Regions from separate parts of the Brevibacillus sp. NSP2.1 genome, predicted to be linked through region 1. Evidence: riboswitches for the same ligand, from Rfam matches in the RefSeq annotation. Region 1 holds a riboswitch; the other holds the start of a gene.
The links. A riboswitch is a leader RNA that binds a small molecule or an ion and turns the genes downstream of it on or off. The one in region 1 is predicted to bind cobalamin.
Positions count from the first base shown of each region.

Region 2: linked by a shared signal. The riboswitch ahead of nrdI (class Ib ribonucleoside-diphosphate reductase assembly flavoprotein NrdI) and the one ahead of M655_RS04850 (energy-coupling factor ABC transporter permease) in region 1 are both predicted to bind cobalamin.

Region 1 covers NZ_CP048274.1:999,155-1,006,629, reverse strand. The annotation lists one part of gene M655_RS04875 (IS3 family transposase) at 1-37, shown strand, start outside; gene M655_RS04870 (hypothetical protein) at 106-267, opposite strand; gene M655_RS04865 (energy-coupling factor ABC transporter ATP-binding protein) at 564-1,415, opposite strand; gene cbiQ (cobalt ECF transporter T component CbiQ) at 1,420-2,211, opposite strand; gene M655_RS04855 (energy-coupling factor ABC transporter substrate-binding protein) at 2,208-2,492, opposite strand; gene M655_RS04850 (energy-coupling factor ABC transporter permease) at 2,489-3,253, opposite strand; cobalamin riboswitch at 3,400-3,596, opposite strand; gene M655_RS04845 (quinone-dependent dihydroorotate dehydrogenase) at 3,751-4,842, opposite strand; gene M655_RS04840 (GerAB/ArcD/ProY family transporter) at 4,987-6,087, shown strand; gene M655_RS04835 (spore germination protein) at 6,077-7,459, shown strand; gene M655_RS04830 (Ger(x)C family spore germination protein) at 7,456-7,475, shown strand, end outside.
Region 2 covers NZ_CP048274.1:2,597,261-2,604,735, reverse strand. The annotation lists gene nrdF (class 1b ribonucleoside-diphosphate reductase subunit beta) at 1-907, opposite strand, end outside; gene nrdE (class 1b ribonucleoside-diphosphate reductase subunit alpha) at 972-3,056, opposite strand; gene nrdI (class Ib ribonucleoside-diphosphate reductase assembly flavoprotein NrdI) at 3,043-3,402, opposite strand; cobalamin riboswitch at 3,556-3,753, opposite strand; gene M655_RS13170 (alpha/beta hydrolase) at 3,928-4,749, shown strand; gene M655_RS13165 (ACT domain-containing protein) at 4,875-5,387, opposite strand; gene M655_RS13160 (hypothetical protein) at 5,421-5,753, opposite strand; gene mnmA (tRNA 2-thiouridine(34) synthase MnmA) at 5,773-6,885, opposite strand; partial or broken gene tlp (small acid-soluble spore protein Tlp) at 7,025-7,246, opposite strand; gene M655_RS13145 (hypothetical protein) at 7,367-7,475, shown strand, end outside.

The DNA of each region.
Region 1 (7,475 bases):
CTCCCCAGTCCAATACCGGGAATCGATCGCCGCTTAAGATAGCGTCTTTTTTTAGTGTCTACTTGACGGGGCTATGACCAGGCCGAGAAGGGCTTTTGGCGCGGGCTACGACTTTCCTGTCAAATACTCGTCTTTCGCCTTTTTTTCCTGTTCTTCGTTGGTCATTTCTTTTTCCAGGACATTGAACATGAGCTGGTCTTTGACTTTGCCGGGGAATTCTTTTTGCTCCACGCCAGCAAGCCCTGAGCTCAAGGAATCGTGTTCCATCGCGATACCTCCAGAGGAATTTTGAGGTTAAGATGCCCCAAAAAAACAGCGGCCATGCACGGCGCTCGGAAACCACCCATACACGGCGTTCGCCACCAATCAGCGCAATCCCCGTTATCCGGCAGGCAGGAAAAGCCCCATTGAAGAGAATGAGACAGCGCCAAGCAAAAGCGGTCATCCAAAACGTCAAACCGACCACAGGCTCAGCAGCCGCCCCCCTTTCTTATGCCCAAAACCGCGCGACGTTTGGCACGCAAAAAAGCGGCCGCCGAGACGACCGCTTGCCTGTACCTTATCTACCGGACCATCACCTGTCCGGCCAGCCGTGTTTTTAATTCCTCCAGCGAACACGGAATCCGTTCGCCCGCCTCCCGCCTCCATTCAGGCGGCAACGCATCCCACAGCTCGGCGATCAGCGGCATGCCCAAATGCAGGCTTTCCAGCATTTCTCTTCGCGCCAGCGCCTCCTGGGGCTCTCCGGCAAAAATCAGCCGGCCTTCATCCATGACGCAAATCCACTCCGCCCATTCGAAAGCGATGTCCATATCGTGGGTCGCCATCAGCACGGTCGTGCCGTTTTGGTGAATGGCATCCAGCTCGCGCAGCAAATTTTTGGTCTGGTAACGGTCGAGGTAGGCCGTAGGCTCATCCAACAGCAGCAGCTCCGGCGCAAGCACCATGACCCCGGCAAGGGCGAGACGCCGCTTTTGTCCCAGGCTGAGGTGGTGAATCGGAACGTCCGCCAGCTCTGTCATGCCAAACGCGTCCAGGACAGCCCGCACTTTCTCGCGGATTACGTCGGCGGGCAAGTTCCGGTTGCACAGCCCGTAGGAAATATCCTCGGCGACCGTGCTGGCGATCAACTGATGCTCCGGGTCCTGAAAGACCAGCCCGACTTTTTGCGTCATCTCTTGCAAGGCAGCGCGTTTGTAGCTGAGGGGCGTTCCTCGCCACAGCACTTGCCCTTGCTGCGGCTGGATGATGCCGTTCCCGTGCAAAAACAAGGTGGACTTGCCGCAGCCGTTTCGCCCGAGCAAGGCGCATTTTTTCCCCTCCGGAATGCCCAGGGACAACCCTTTCAGGACAGGGCCACGGCCGCCTGGATAGGCGTAGTGCAAATCAACAAATTCCAACAGCCATGATGTCAAAGCATTACCCTCCTGTCCACCACTCCAGCAAAATCAGCAAAATACAGCCTGCGATTGACTCTGCTTCATATCGGCCGGAGCGAGAATGAGTGTGCAAGGAAAGCACCTGCAGGCTTTCCCCGAAGCCTCTCGCTGCCATCCCTTTGTACAGCGCATCGTACTTGCGCATGGACCTGACGAACAACTGCGCGGCCAGTCCGCTCGCATCCCGCAGCATCGCCCGGAACCCGCGATGGCCTCCGCGCGCGCGCTGGGCAATCCACAGTTGATGAGAGACGCCAAGCAGCACGAAAATAAAACGGTACATAATCATGAGCAAATCCGTCACGATGACCGGAAGTTTCAGCTTGCGCAGCACTTGCAAAATCTCGGCAAACGGCACGGTAAACAAGACAAAAGCAAAGCAGGCGAGGCTGGCCATCGTCCGCCAAAAAAGCACCCACACCTTGTCGAGCGCGCTTGCCGGAACGTAGACCAGATACGGCCCGATCTTCCACGCCGCAACTGCCTGGACGACCGCCCCTGCATCCGCTCTTACTGCTTCCAGCAACAGCGCCGGAAGCCCCAGGACAAAAAACGACAGGGACAGGATGAAAAATCCGAAATAGAAACGGACGGGAATACGGGCATACACCATTACCCATACTCCCATCCATAGACAAATCGCCATCTGCAACCATTCATGTCCCGTCAAAACGAGCAAAATCAGCACGCCCGCAAACAGGAGCTTGTGCTCAGGCGGCAAAAATCGCAGCCGGTTTTGATAGGAAAGCGAATCAAGCTGCTGCCAATTCATTTTTTATGCTTATCCAGCCGGCCCTTGTACAATCCCACGGCATAGCCGACAACGCCCGCCCCGAGCGCCGCTTGCACCGCGAACAGCAAGCTCTCTGTCTCGCCGCCTGGCGGTTCAAGCAGCGGCTCGAACCACGGCTCGTAAGCAGGGGCGATTTCCTTGATCGCTTCCTCAGCCGCTCCATCTGCTCCCCCGAACTCCGAATCCTGCACCAACAGCAACGGCACAACCGCCAGCAAGACTACGCCCAGGAGCAGCAGCCAGTTCATCCCTTTTTTCACAGCGATTCCTCCCGTTTCAGCAGGCGAAGTTGCGCCAGCTCTTTTGCATTGTAAGACTGCAGCCAGTTCCAGACGAGCACGGTCAAAAGCCCTTCGCTGATCGCCAACGGAACTTGGGTGATGGCAAAAATTCCTGCGAATTTCGCGAACGATGCCATAACGCCGCCGGATTCAGCCGGGAAAGCCAAAGCCAACTGCACGGAGGTCACGACATAAGTAGCCAAGTCTGCGAGCGCAGCAGCAGCGAATACGGCCAAACGCTGTCCGCCGTTTCCGCGCACGATCAGGCGATAGACGCCGTAAGCTACCATCGGCCCTACTACTGCCATGGACACCGCATTGGCTCCAAGCGTCGTCAGCCCTCCATGCGCCAAAAGCAGCGCCTGGAACAGCAGCACCAGGCTGCCGAGCACGGACATGACCCACGGGCCAAACATGATCGCGCCAAGCCCGGTTCCCGTCGGGTGCGAGCTGCTGCCCGTCACCGAAGGAATTTTCAGCGCAGACAACACAAAGGCAAACGCGCCGGATACGCCGATCAGCAGCTTCATTTGCGGATGCTCCTTGACGATTTTGTTCAAGGAACGAATGCCGAAAATAAAAAATGGAATAAATACTACCCACCAAAACAGCGCCCAGCCCAGCGGCAAATACCCTTCCATGATGTGCATCGCGTGGGACGTCTGCGGTTCATTTACGAGAAAATAAAGGACAAAGCCTGCAATCAACAGACAGGTCGAAACGAAACGGGATCGATTCAAGACATTTCCTCCTCCTTTGCTGTTCTTTCTTTTTTCACCAACAAAAAAACCTCATCCGCTAGCAGACGAGGTATGCGCACAAAAACAACAGACCGTTGGCACAGTCCTATTGCTTCGTATTCACCGCTCCTTTCCGCGAAGGTATTCCTGGGTGTGGCAAGTAGGTAGGTCTCCTGGCTTTCAGCTCATCGCGCTCTTTGTCCTTCCCCATATGAATATGAGTGGCTCTATCTCAAAGAGAACTCCCTGATTACAGTGGCGGGACCGCTCGGGACTTTCACCCGATTCCCTGTTACCCTTTATGCGGCTTGCACATAAAGGCACCTATCGCCGACGATATGCAATTGTTAGATAGTTCTTGCTTGTCCCACATTATTATACAGAATCAAGGGAAAAAGCGGAAGAATATAATCAGCGGAGTATAACTGCGTAAAAAAACCGATGCCCCGCCATTCCGGGAGTCATCGGTCTTTGTTGCATCCGCTTCTTTTTTATGCTTACGACCTGGCGTCCACGCCGACCGCTTCGCTGATGTGGGAAAAGCCGTCGCGCTTCAACAGTTGCAAAAGCTTTTTGTTGATTTGCTTGGAGATGCCCGGGCCTTGATAAATCATTCCGGTGTACACTTGCACGAGACTTGCGCCCGCCCGGATTTTCGCGTACGCATCTTCCCCCGTGAAAATGCCCCCTACGCCAATGATCGGCACCTTGTCGCCCACTTCCTGGTAAATTTCTTTTACCCAGGCAGTCGAACGCTCTGTCAGCGGTTTTCCGCTCAGTCCTCCCGCTTCCTCGGCATAGTGATGCCCTTGAACGGCTTCACGCGACAAGGTCGTATTGGTGGCAATAATGCCGGAAATGCCCTCTTCCACCGCTCCTTGCACGACATCGCGCATGTGCTCGTCGGACATGTCGGGGGCTACTTTGAGCAGAATCGGCTTTTTCTGAATGCCGCGCGCTTCCATTTCCGCCGCTTTTTCGCGCACCGCCCGCACCAGCAGCCGCATGCTCTCGGTTTCCTGCAAATCGCGAAGATTGGGCGTATTCGGAGAGCTGATATTAATGACGAAATAATGGCCGTACGAATAGAGCATGTCCAGGCATTTGATATAGTCAGAAGCCGCTTCCTCATTGGGAGTGACTTTGTTTTTGCCAATGTTGATCCCGATCGGAACATCGGAATACGCGTAATCGACCAGGTGCTGCGAAGCCAAATAAGCACCGTGGTTGTTGAAGCCCATCCGGTTGATGATCGCCTCGTGCTCAGGCAGGCGAAACAGGCGCGGCCGCGGATTGCCCGGCTGTCCTTGCGGGGTCAATGTCCCGACTTCCACGAACCCGAACCCGAGCGCACCCAGTGCATGATACACTTCGGCATTTTTGTCAAAACCGGCGGCGAGCCCTACCGGATTGGGAAACGTCATTCCCCACAGCTTTGTGGCAAGACGCTCGTCCTTCACCTGAAACATCATTCGCAGCAAGCTTTTTCCCGGAGCAGAATCTTCCACCAGCTTCAGGGCATCAACCGTTCTTTCATGAATCTCTTCCGTATCCATCTGGAACAGATATTTCCTAATGAGCTTATACATCCCGGCTGCACTCCTTACTCCATTTTTACCTCATTGTAGAATACCACACTTTATTTATCGTGGGCTAACCTTTATACGCGATACATATTTCCAGCCGGGCAAACAAACCATAACAAAACCACCAAGTCGGGGGGACGTTGGTTCATGAAAGCAGACGGAAAAATCGGGATTGGCCAAGCGATCATGGTGATGATGCTGTCGATCGGAATCACCAATCATGTCACCCTTATCCCCCTGCTGCTCAGCAAAGCCGGGCGCGATGCCTGGCTGAGTGTCATCTTTGGCATGATCCCCTTTTGTGTTTGGGCGTACGCGCTCTATTTCATCAACAGCCGCATCGGACAGCAGTCGTTGTCCCACTGGCTCTTGCTACGGTCCGGAAAAGCCGTCCGCTTCCTGCTGCTCATCCCCATCATGCTCTGCCTGTACATGATGGCACTCGTCAATCTGGTTGATACCCAAACGTGGACAACCGTCAACTATTTGCCGCAGACGCCCGAGTGGGTGACTGCGCTTGCCCTGATGATCTTGTGCGTTCTCGCATCCTACGGCGGCATTGCCTCAGTCGGCATTACTTCGGGCATATTGCTGCCCATTGTCTCCTTGCTTGGCATGTTCGTCGCATTCGGCAACGTACCGAAAAAAGACTACTCCCAGCTCTTGCCGCTGTTCCAGAACGGAATTGCCCCTACCGTGCACGCCATGGTTTTTGTCGGGGGTGGCTTTACCGAGCTGTTCCTGCTGCTGTTGCTGCAGCATCACGTGCGCAAACCGCTGCGGCTCATCCACTACATCGTCATGATTGCCATTACCTTGGTCCTGACGCTCAGCCCGCTGACGGGAGCCATCGCCGAGTTCGGGCCTGTGGAGTCGATGCGCCAGCGCTTTCCTGCCTTTGAACAATGGCGGCTTTTGACGATCGGAAAAGACATCGAAAACATGGAGTTTTTTTCCATCTTTCAATGGCTGTCCGGCTCGTTTATCCGCATTACGCTTTGCCTGCTGCTGCTCGGGGAGCTGCTGGTCCTGAAAACGAAAAAGCAGCGCAAGTACGTCATGCTCGCCCTCGGCGCCAGCATGATCGTTCTCACCAGCCTCCCCTACAACGACATGCAGTTCGTCACGTTTCTGTCGAAGATTTACTATCCGCTTTATTTGCTGGTTATGGTAGCTGTCACGCTCGTCTTGTTCCTGCTGTCGCTGCGCAAACCAACCGGATTGGAGGATGTGAGCCATGACCCTTGAAGAAGAGCTGCGAGAAAAATTCACGCATTGCGCGGATGTCATCTTTTTGCGGACAGTCACCCCCAACGATCAGTCGGTTCTCATGCTGTACTGCGAAGGTCTGGCCGACGTACGGCATTTGCAAGAGACGGCTTTGCCGCAATTGGAACGCTGCCTGACCGCCGGAGACTTGCGTTCGCTCCCGCTGATTCCGCTCTACACCAATCCTGAGCTGTGGACGGAGCGGCTCTTCTCGGGAGATTTGCTCATCTTTTTGAAAGGGTCGCCGCCTTTTGCCTGGGACATTTCCAACCGTCCGCAGCGGGGCACGGAAGAAGCCAACACGGAGATTTCGATCAAAGGGCCGCGGGACGGCTTCGTGGAAGACTTGTCTACCAATGTGGCACTCATCCGCAAGCGGCTGCGCACGATCACGCTCGCCTATGAGCCGTTCATTCTCGGCACACGCTCTCGCAGCCGAATTGCGCTGATGTACATGACCGACAGCGCACCGCCTGACCTGGTGGAGATGATGCGCGACCGGCTGCTCTTCTGCGACAACAAAAAAATATTGAACAGCGCTCTTTTGGAAAAAATGCTGAGCGACAACCGCAATTCCTTGTTTCCTCTGGTAGATTACACAGGGCGGCCCGACTTCGCCATTTACATGCTGCTGCAAGGAAAAGTAATCGTGATGGTCGACGGCTCGCCTCTGGCGCTGATTGCTCCCGTCTCGCTGCTGGAGCTGATTAAATCTCCCGAGGACGACCAGTATCCGATCGTTTACGTCTGGCTGGAGCGCTTGCTGCGCCTCGGCGGGTTTTGGATCGCAGCGTTTCTCCCGGGGTTTTGGATTGCCCTGTCCGCCTACAACGTGGAGCAGTTCCCGTTTCAACTGCTCGCCACTGTCACCCAAGGGCGAAAAGGCTTGCCTTTTTCCGCGCCCATGGAGCTGTTCATGATTTTGTTCATCTTTGAATTTCTGCGCGAGGCCGGAGCCCGTCTGCCGAAAAACGTCGGTCAGACGCTGGCGCTTGTCGGCGCGCTGATTATCGGGGACGCTTCCATTCGCGCGGGACTGACTTCGCCCTCGATGCTGTTCGTAGGCTCCTTGACTGTCGTCGCATCCTTCACGCTGGTCAACCAGGCGCTCAGCGGCGCGGTTACGGTCGCCCGCTTCATTGTGTTCATCCTGTCCTCCACGATCGGCATGTACGGGTTCGTCATTGGCATGATCGCGATTATTTATTACTTGTCCACCTTGACCTCGTTCGGCAGACCATACTTGTTGATGGGCTCGTCGAACGTGCTCTCCGATCTGCACCTTGTCTTGTTCCGGCCGCTGATCTACTTTTTCCGAAAAAAACCGATGCGGAACGGAGGTGCCAAATGAAGGCCGCCCGAATCGC
Region 2 (7,475 bases), 1.6 Mb from region 1:
TGCGGACGTAGCCATTGCCTTTTTTCGAGAAGAAATCATGCTGCTTCGTGTGCGTGCGAATCCCGTTCAGGACGATCGGGTTGACTTCCTCCTCGGGGAAAAACGGCTCCAGCCCCAGATTCATCAACGCTTTGTTCGCGTTGTATCGCACGTAGGCCAACACCTCGTCCGCCAGGCCAATCTCTGTGTACAAGGAGACAGTGTACTCCTCTTCGTTTTGGTGCAGCTCGTGCAATAGCGCGTACAGCTCCTCTTTGACCGTCGCCTGCTCCACGACGCTGAGCCGCTGGTACACTTCCTGCGCGAGCACGCCGACGTACAGGCCGTGAATGCTCTCGTCCCGGACGATCAGGTCGATGATTTCGCCGCTGCTCGTCATCTTGCCCTGCCCGGCCAAAAAGAGCGGGTAGAAAAAGCCGCTGTAAAACAGGTAGCTTTCCAAAAAAACGGAGGCGACCATCGCCATGTACAAATCTTTTGGCGTCTCGATCTCCTGGTAGCGCTTTGCGATCAGCGCCGCTTTCTTTTGCAGATGCGGACTCTGCTCCACCCAGGCAAAAATTTCGTCAATTTCCTCCGTGGCCGCGAGCGTCGTGAAAATGCTGCTGTACGATTTGGCGTGGATTTGCTCCATCATGCCCATGAAAGCCAGGACGGCTTTGCGCTGCAGCCCGTCCACATGCTCCATGATTTTCGGCATCCCGACGCCGCCTTGCACGGTGTCGAGCAACGTCAGTCCGCCGAGCACTTTTTTGTACGTGTCCCGTTCCGAAGCGCTGAGCTCCATCCAGGACATTTTGTCATCCGAGAGCGGAATCTCGTCATCGGTCCAGAACTGCATGATGTTCTGGTTCCAAAACGTCATCGTAAAATCGTCGTCTGGCCTGTTCCAATTGACAGCTTTCATTAGGGCGTTCCTCTTCTCTGAAAAAACTTTGTTCCATGCCGGATGGTTCCTCACAGTAAACGGCTTAAACGGCACAGCTAATGCACTCTTCTACCGTCAAATGCTTGGTGCGCGTGTAGTAGAGCGACTTCAAGCCTTTTTTCGCGGCGTAAATATAGTAGCGCGCCAGCTCTCTGGTCGAGATGTTGCTGTTGACGTGCAGCACGGTGGAAATGCCTTGGTCCACATGCTCCTGGATTTCGGCGACCAGATCGATCACTTTGAACTGGTCGATCACATAGGCAGATTTGTAGTAAAAATAGTTTTCCTGCGACAAATACGGCATCGGGTAGTAGGTCGTCGAGTTCGCGTACGTTCTCGTTTCGATGTGCTCGACAACCGGCATCACGCTCGACGTCGCATTCTGAATGTAGGAAATGCTCTGCGTCGGCGCAATCGCCAGACGGTACGCGTGATACAGTCCGTTCTTCTGCACCTTTTGCTTGAGCGCGGCCCAATCCTCCGGCGTCGGAATGTGCATGCCTGCGAACAGTTGCTTGCCTTTTTCCGTGCGCGGACGGTAGTCGTTTGCGAGGTATTTGTCAAAATACGTGCCTTTGGCGTACTCCGACTGCTCGAAGCCCATGAAGGTTTCCCCTTTGGCCATGGCGATCTCCATACTCATTTCCAGCGAGTAGAAGTTCATCATCATGAAGAACGTGCGGGCGAAGTCTTTTGCTTCCTCGCTCTCGTAGGCGATCTTGTTTTTCGCCAGGTAGCCGTTCAGGTTCATCGCACCCAGCCCGACGGAATGCAGCTCGCGGTTGGCCTTCTGCACGCCTGGCGCATTTTCCACGCGGGTCACATCGCTCACGGCGGTGATCGCCTCGATGCCCTCGCGCACGGATTCGCGCACTTTTTTGTGCTCCATCACGTTGACGATGTTCAAGGAAGCGAGATTGCAGCTAATGTCGCGGCGAATGATGTCCGGCTCGCCGTAGTTGGTAATCGTGGACGTCTCCTGGAGCTGGAAAATTTCCGTGCACAGGTTGGACATTTTCACGGAGCCGATGTCCTTCAGCGCGTGATTTTTGTTCGCGTTCGTCTTGTTCATGATGTACGGGTAGCCCGACTCCATCTGGATCATCGCGATCTTGGTGAGCATTTCGCGGGCGCTCATGACTACCTTTTTCTTGACGCGCTCGTTTGCCACCAGCTCGTCGTACATCTCGTCGAGATCCAGATCATCCAGATGGGCGCCGTACTCCTTGTAGACGGAGTAAGGAGCGAACACTGTCAACGGCTTGTTTTCCTCTGCCAGCTTGTAAAACACATTCGGCACGATCAGGCCGATCGACAGCGTCTTGATCCGCGACTTTTCATCGGCATTGATCTTTTTGCAATCGAGAAACTCGTTGATATCCCAGCCGAAGATGTTGTAGTAGGCTGCCCCGGAGCCTTTGCGCTGCCCCATCTGATCGGCGTAGGAAAACGCGTCCTCCAGCAGCTTGAGTACAGGCATGACGCCCTTGGCTGCGCCCTCGACGCCTTTGATCGGCTCTCCGCGCCCGCGCAGCTTGGACAGGTTGACGGCCACGCCGCCGCCGATTTTCGAAAGCTGCATGCAAGTGCCGAGAACGTAGTTGATCGAGTTCAAGGAGTCGTCCATTTCCAGCAGGAAGCAGGAGACCATTTCGCCGCGGCGGCTTTTCCCCGCATTGAGGAACGTCGGCGTCGCCGGCTGGAGTCGCTGGTCCATCATCGACACGGTCAGCCGCTTCGCCAGTTCGAAGTCTCCGCGCCCGAGCGAGAGCGCCACAATCGCCACCCGATCCGGGTACTGCTCCAGATACATCGATTTGTCGTCTGTTTTCAGGGCGTAGTCTTTGTAAAACTTGGAGATAGCCATGTACGAAGCGAATTGAAAACCAGCGTCATGCGCCAGGCGGAACACTTCATCGACCTGTTCAACCGTGTAGCTTTCATACACATTTTCATAAAAGTCATTTTCGATCAAATAGTCCATGCGCTCTTTCACGCTGTTGAAGGTCATCGTCTTCGCCTGTACTTCTTCCATGAAGACCGCGACTGCCTCTCTGTCCTTTTCCAGTTGGTAAAATCCGTCGCTTCCTCGCTGCATCAGTTGGTTGTTCAATTCAATGTGTCGCAATTGCTGCCACCCCACTCGTAAATTGTTCCACGTCACGGCCGGTACCGGACAGTTCGAATTTGGAAATGACCGGAACGCCATATTGGCTGGCGATCGTGTCTGCGCTTTTGGCAAAGCTGGCTCCCCAGTTGCGGTTGCCGCTGGCTGACACGCCGCGCAAATAGACATGATTCCGCTTCAGAAAACGGTCCACCTTCTCCGGCACCTGGCCAAAGCCTGTCGTGTACGTGACCAGAATGAACGGCTCGTCGATCACCATCTCCGGATCAATCTCCACGTGCGGCAGATCGAGCTTGCTGACGAATCGTCTCACGTTTCCTGTTTTCGAATCAAAAGCGATTAACATGTCCCTCATCCTTTACTGCTGTTCTATACTTTTTTAGCCAAAGTAAAAGCGCATCCGACGCCAAAATGTCGAATGCGCATGATGATCCCCATCGTATCCATCCGCCGAAAAACGAATGGAGCGCTCGAACACTTCCCTATCTCCCGTAGGTTACACAGTGCTGACGGTCAGGCAGGTCTCCTGGCTCGGGGTCATCGCTCCATTCGTGCCTTCCCGATTGGCTGAATCAGTGGCGCAAAAACCAAATGGAACTCTCTCATCACAGTGGCGGGACCGCGTCGGAATTTCACCGACTTCCCTATTAAGTCTACCAAATATAGCGTGGCAAACACCTGTCCGCATCAATATGTAGTTGGTAAAACTTACTTTACCTCAATATATCGTAGGAGTCAAGCTCGGCATGCTCTATTTTGGCGACTGATAATCTCTCTCATTTCTCTATTGCCAATCTCTGGTTTGCGTCCATATAATAGGTTTCATGCACAAAAAAGGTAACGCCACCGGCCGATTGGAGAGTGACCCCTGATGGAAAGCACGGTTTATGAAGCAGTAGCCATTCCGCGTTCGCAAACGAGAAAAATGACATACAACGACCGCACGTTCCACATCTTCGTCAGCATCCCCGACGTGGCTTTGCCGCCGTCCGGCTTCCCGGTCATTTACTTGCTGGATGCCAACTCGGTGTTTGGCACCATGACCGAAGCGATTCGCCTGCAATGCCGGGTTCCGGAAAGAACGGGCGTCGATCCGGCCATCGTCGTCGGCATCGGCTACCCGACAGAAGCGCCGTTCCACCCATCGCGCTACTACGACTTCACCCATGTCGTTCCCGCATCCGAGCTGCCCGCTCATCCGCGCGGCGGCGAATGGCCGGAAATGGGCGGGGCAGAAGGCTTCCTCAGCTTCATCGAAGACACGGTGAAGCCCGCGATCGAAAAGGACTTGCCCGTCGACCGCACGCGGCAAACGATTTTCGGACATTCGCTCGGCGGCTTGCTCGTGCTGCATGCCTTGCTGACCCGGCCACACGCGTACCAATGCTACATCGCCGGCAGCCCGTCGATCCACTGGAACGAAAGCGTCCTGCTGGAAGAGGAGCGCCGCCTGCCGTCCCTGCTCACAGACGACTTGCGGGTCAGAGCGCTGCTCGCCATCGGGGAGCTGGAAAACGACGGCCGCTTCCACGTCAACGTCAAGGCGCAGGCGATGGCTGAACGGTTGTCCGCCATGGGCAACGGGCAGATCGAAGCGTCGTTCCGCCAATTTCCGGACGAAAACCACACGTCTGTCCTGCACGTCCTCATCAGTCACGCCATTCGCTTTGCTTCCAAGCCAACTGCCCGCTAGTCAGGGCAGTTTTTTCTTTGCCTCGCTCCATGCACACAAGCAAGCAAACAAGGCAGTCGGCACACGCAAAAAACCGCCCATACGAAAACGATGAGCGGCCATGCATGCACTACTGCTCTTTTCGCCTATTGCAGAGACAACACCTTGTTGATCTGCGGCAGCTCCTCGATGGCAGCTACGACAGTTGGCGTAATCTCTTCGTCGGTGACGCAAATCAACAGGGCGTTTTTCCCCTTTTGCTCACGCGACACATTCATCTTGGAAATATTGATCTCGTGGTCAGCCAGCTTGCGGGACACGTCGTAAATGACGCCCGGATAGTCGGTATGGTGCACCAACAGACCGTGAGCGCCCGGAGGGATCCGACAGGCGCAGTAGTTGATCTCGCTGATGTACACTTCGCGCCAGTCCTGGGCAAACGTGTATTTGTTCGCTCCCACGCGCAAATTCGCCAGATGGTTGGCGTACTCGCCGGAGCTGTTTTGAACCGAAACGCCGCTGCCAAGTCCATCCACCAGAAGCGAAGCGATCTCTTCTTTATTTTCATGGGCCAAAATGCTCAGGGACGCCCCTGTGAGCTGCGGCTCCAGTCTGCGAATCAATTGGGCCAATTCACGAAGTCCAGCATATTGGGTCATGTAATCCCCTCACTCTCCCAGTCAGGTTAATCCTTAATGCGGAAGAATCCACTCTTCCGGTTCCTTGATAATCGAGGAATGGTTATCGGAGCGATACCAGGCTGTCAGGCTTTGCCCATCTTTCGTGTACACGATGCGATAGATGGTGTTGCCCTTTCCGCTTTTCGGGAAGGGACTCTCCTCGGGAGGAACCACTGTCACACCACCCGCTTCAATCACGCCACCCTTTTCCTTGATGACGCTCTCGATCACGGTCATGTGCTCGTTGCTCGTGGCCGACATCCCCACGTAAGCGAGTATTCCCAGCAAAAGCGCTCCCGCCAAAAACGAAACAATAATCACTTTTGACTTTTTCGTAGCATCCACCAAGCGCTTCCCCCGTTATTCAATTCTCTTTGTCGATCAAACGCACCTTGTCAATCGTACCTCCGCCCAGGCACACTTCCCCATCGTAAAAGACGACGGCTTGGCCAGGAGTAACCGCTTTTTGCGGCTCGGCGAAAACGACTTCTACGGTGTTGCCCTCGCGGATGTGCACCGTCACTTGCTGGTCCGGCTGGCGATAGCGGAATTTCGCGGTGCACGCAAACGATTCGGTCGGCTTGTTCGCGCTCACCCAGCTTACGTCTGTCGCCAGCAAGCTACTCGAATACAGGCGGGGATGGTTGGAGCCTTCGCCGACGATCAGGACGTTGCGCTCCAGGTCTTTGTCCACCACAAACCACGGCTGGCCGGTCTTGCCGTGCCCGCCGCCAATCCCCAGGCCTTGGCGCTGGCCGAGCGTGTAGTACATCAGGCCGTCATGCTGCCCGATCACGTCTCCGTCTACCGTTTCGATATTGCCGGGCTTGGCTGGCAAGTAGTTTTGCAAAAACTCGCGGAAGTTGCGTTCGCCAATGAAGCAAATCCCTGTGCTGTCCTTCTTTTTCGCGGTGTAAAGCCCGGCTTCTTCGGCAATTTTGCGCACCTCGGGCTTCGGCAAATGCCCGATCGGGAACATCGTTTTTGACAACTGCTCCTGGCCGAGCACATTGAGGAAGTACGTCTGGTCTTTGTTGTTGTCCGCGCCGCGGATCAGCTTGTACTCTCCGTCGATGAACTTCACCTGCGCGTAATGGCCGGTGGCGATGTAATCGGCTCCCAGGTCCATGACCTTGGCGAGCAGCTCGCCGAACTTGATTTCACGGTTGCACATCACATCAGGATTCGGTGTGCGCCCGCGTTTATATTCATCCAAAAAATACTGGAACACCTTGTCCATGTATTCTTTTTCAAAATTCACGGTGTAGTATGGAATGCCAATTTGTTCACAGACGCGCCGGACATCCTGGAAGTCTTCTTCCGCCGTGCAGTGGCCGAATTCATCGGTATCATCCCAGTTTTTCATGAAGATGCCGATGACGTCATATCCCTGTTGCTTGAGCAGGTAAGCCGTCACGGAGGAGTCGACCCCGCCGGACATGCCGACAACGACGCGTGTATCTTCTGGTCGTTTCATAGTCTTTCTCCTCTTGATTTAATTTGTCCATCTACAGATTACCATGTTTCGTCCAACAATTCATGTTTTGTTGCACTTTTGTCGGCCTAATGTGAAAAACGCCTGCCGCAATGGACAGCGACAGGCGTTGATGAGCACGTTATTCACTTTGGGAAACTTCGTCTTTAATCTCGGAGCGGAACCCTTCGATGCTCTCTGCACGGCGCTGGTTTTTCGCCTCGATGTTCGCTCATTCCTCTTCGGAAATCTCGCCCGCGTGTGCCGCCAGGTAATCTTCCGACTCGCGAATGCTCTCTTCCGTGTTTTGCAGCATTTCTTGCAGCTTGGCTGCGTTGTCAGAACGATCGTCCGGTTTTGCCATGAAAAACACTCCTCACTTTGCCAGTATGATTCACTACCTGTACCATTGTGCTTCGTTCGCGGAACAATTATGTATGATAGGATAGAGAGAACGGACTTTGCGAAAAAGAAGGTTTTTCACATGGCTTCTCTGGATTTTCTGGAACGAAAGCTGCTGCGGATCATAGCGGAGACAGACCCTGTCCGGCTCAAACGCCAATGGGTGAGCAAGCGCGCCGAGTCTTCCGGCG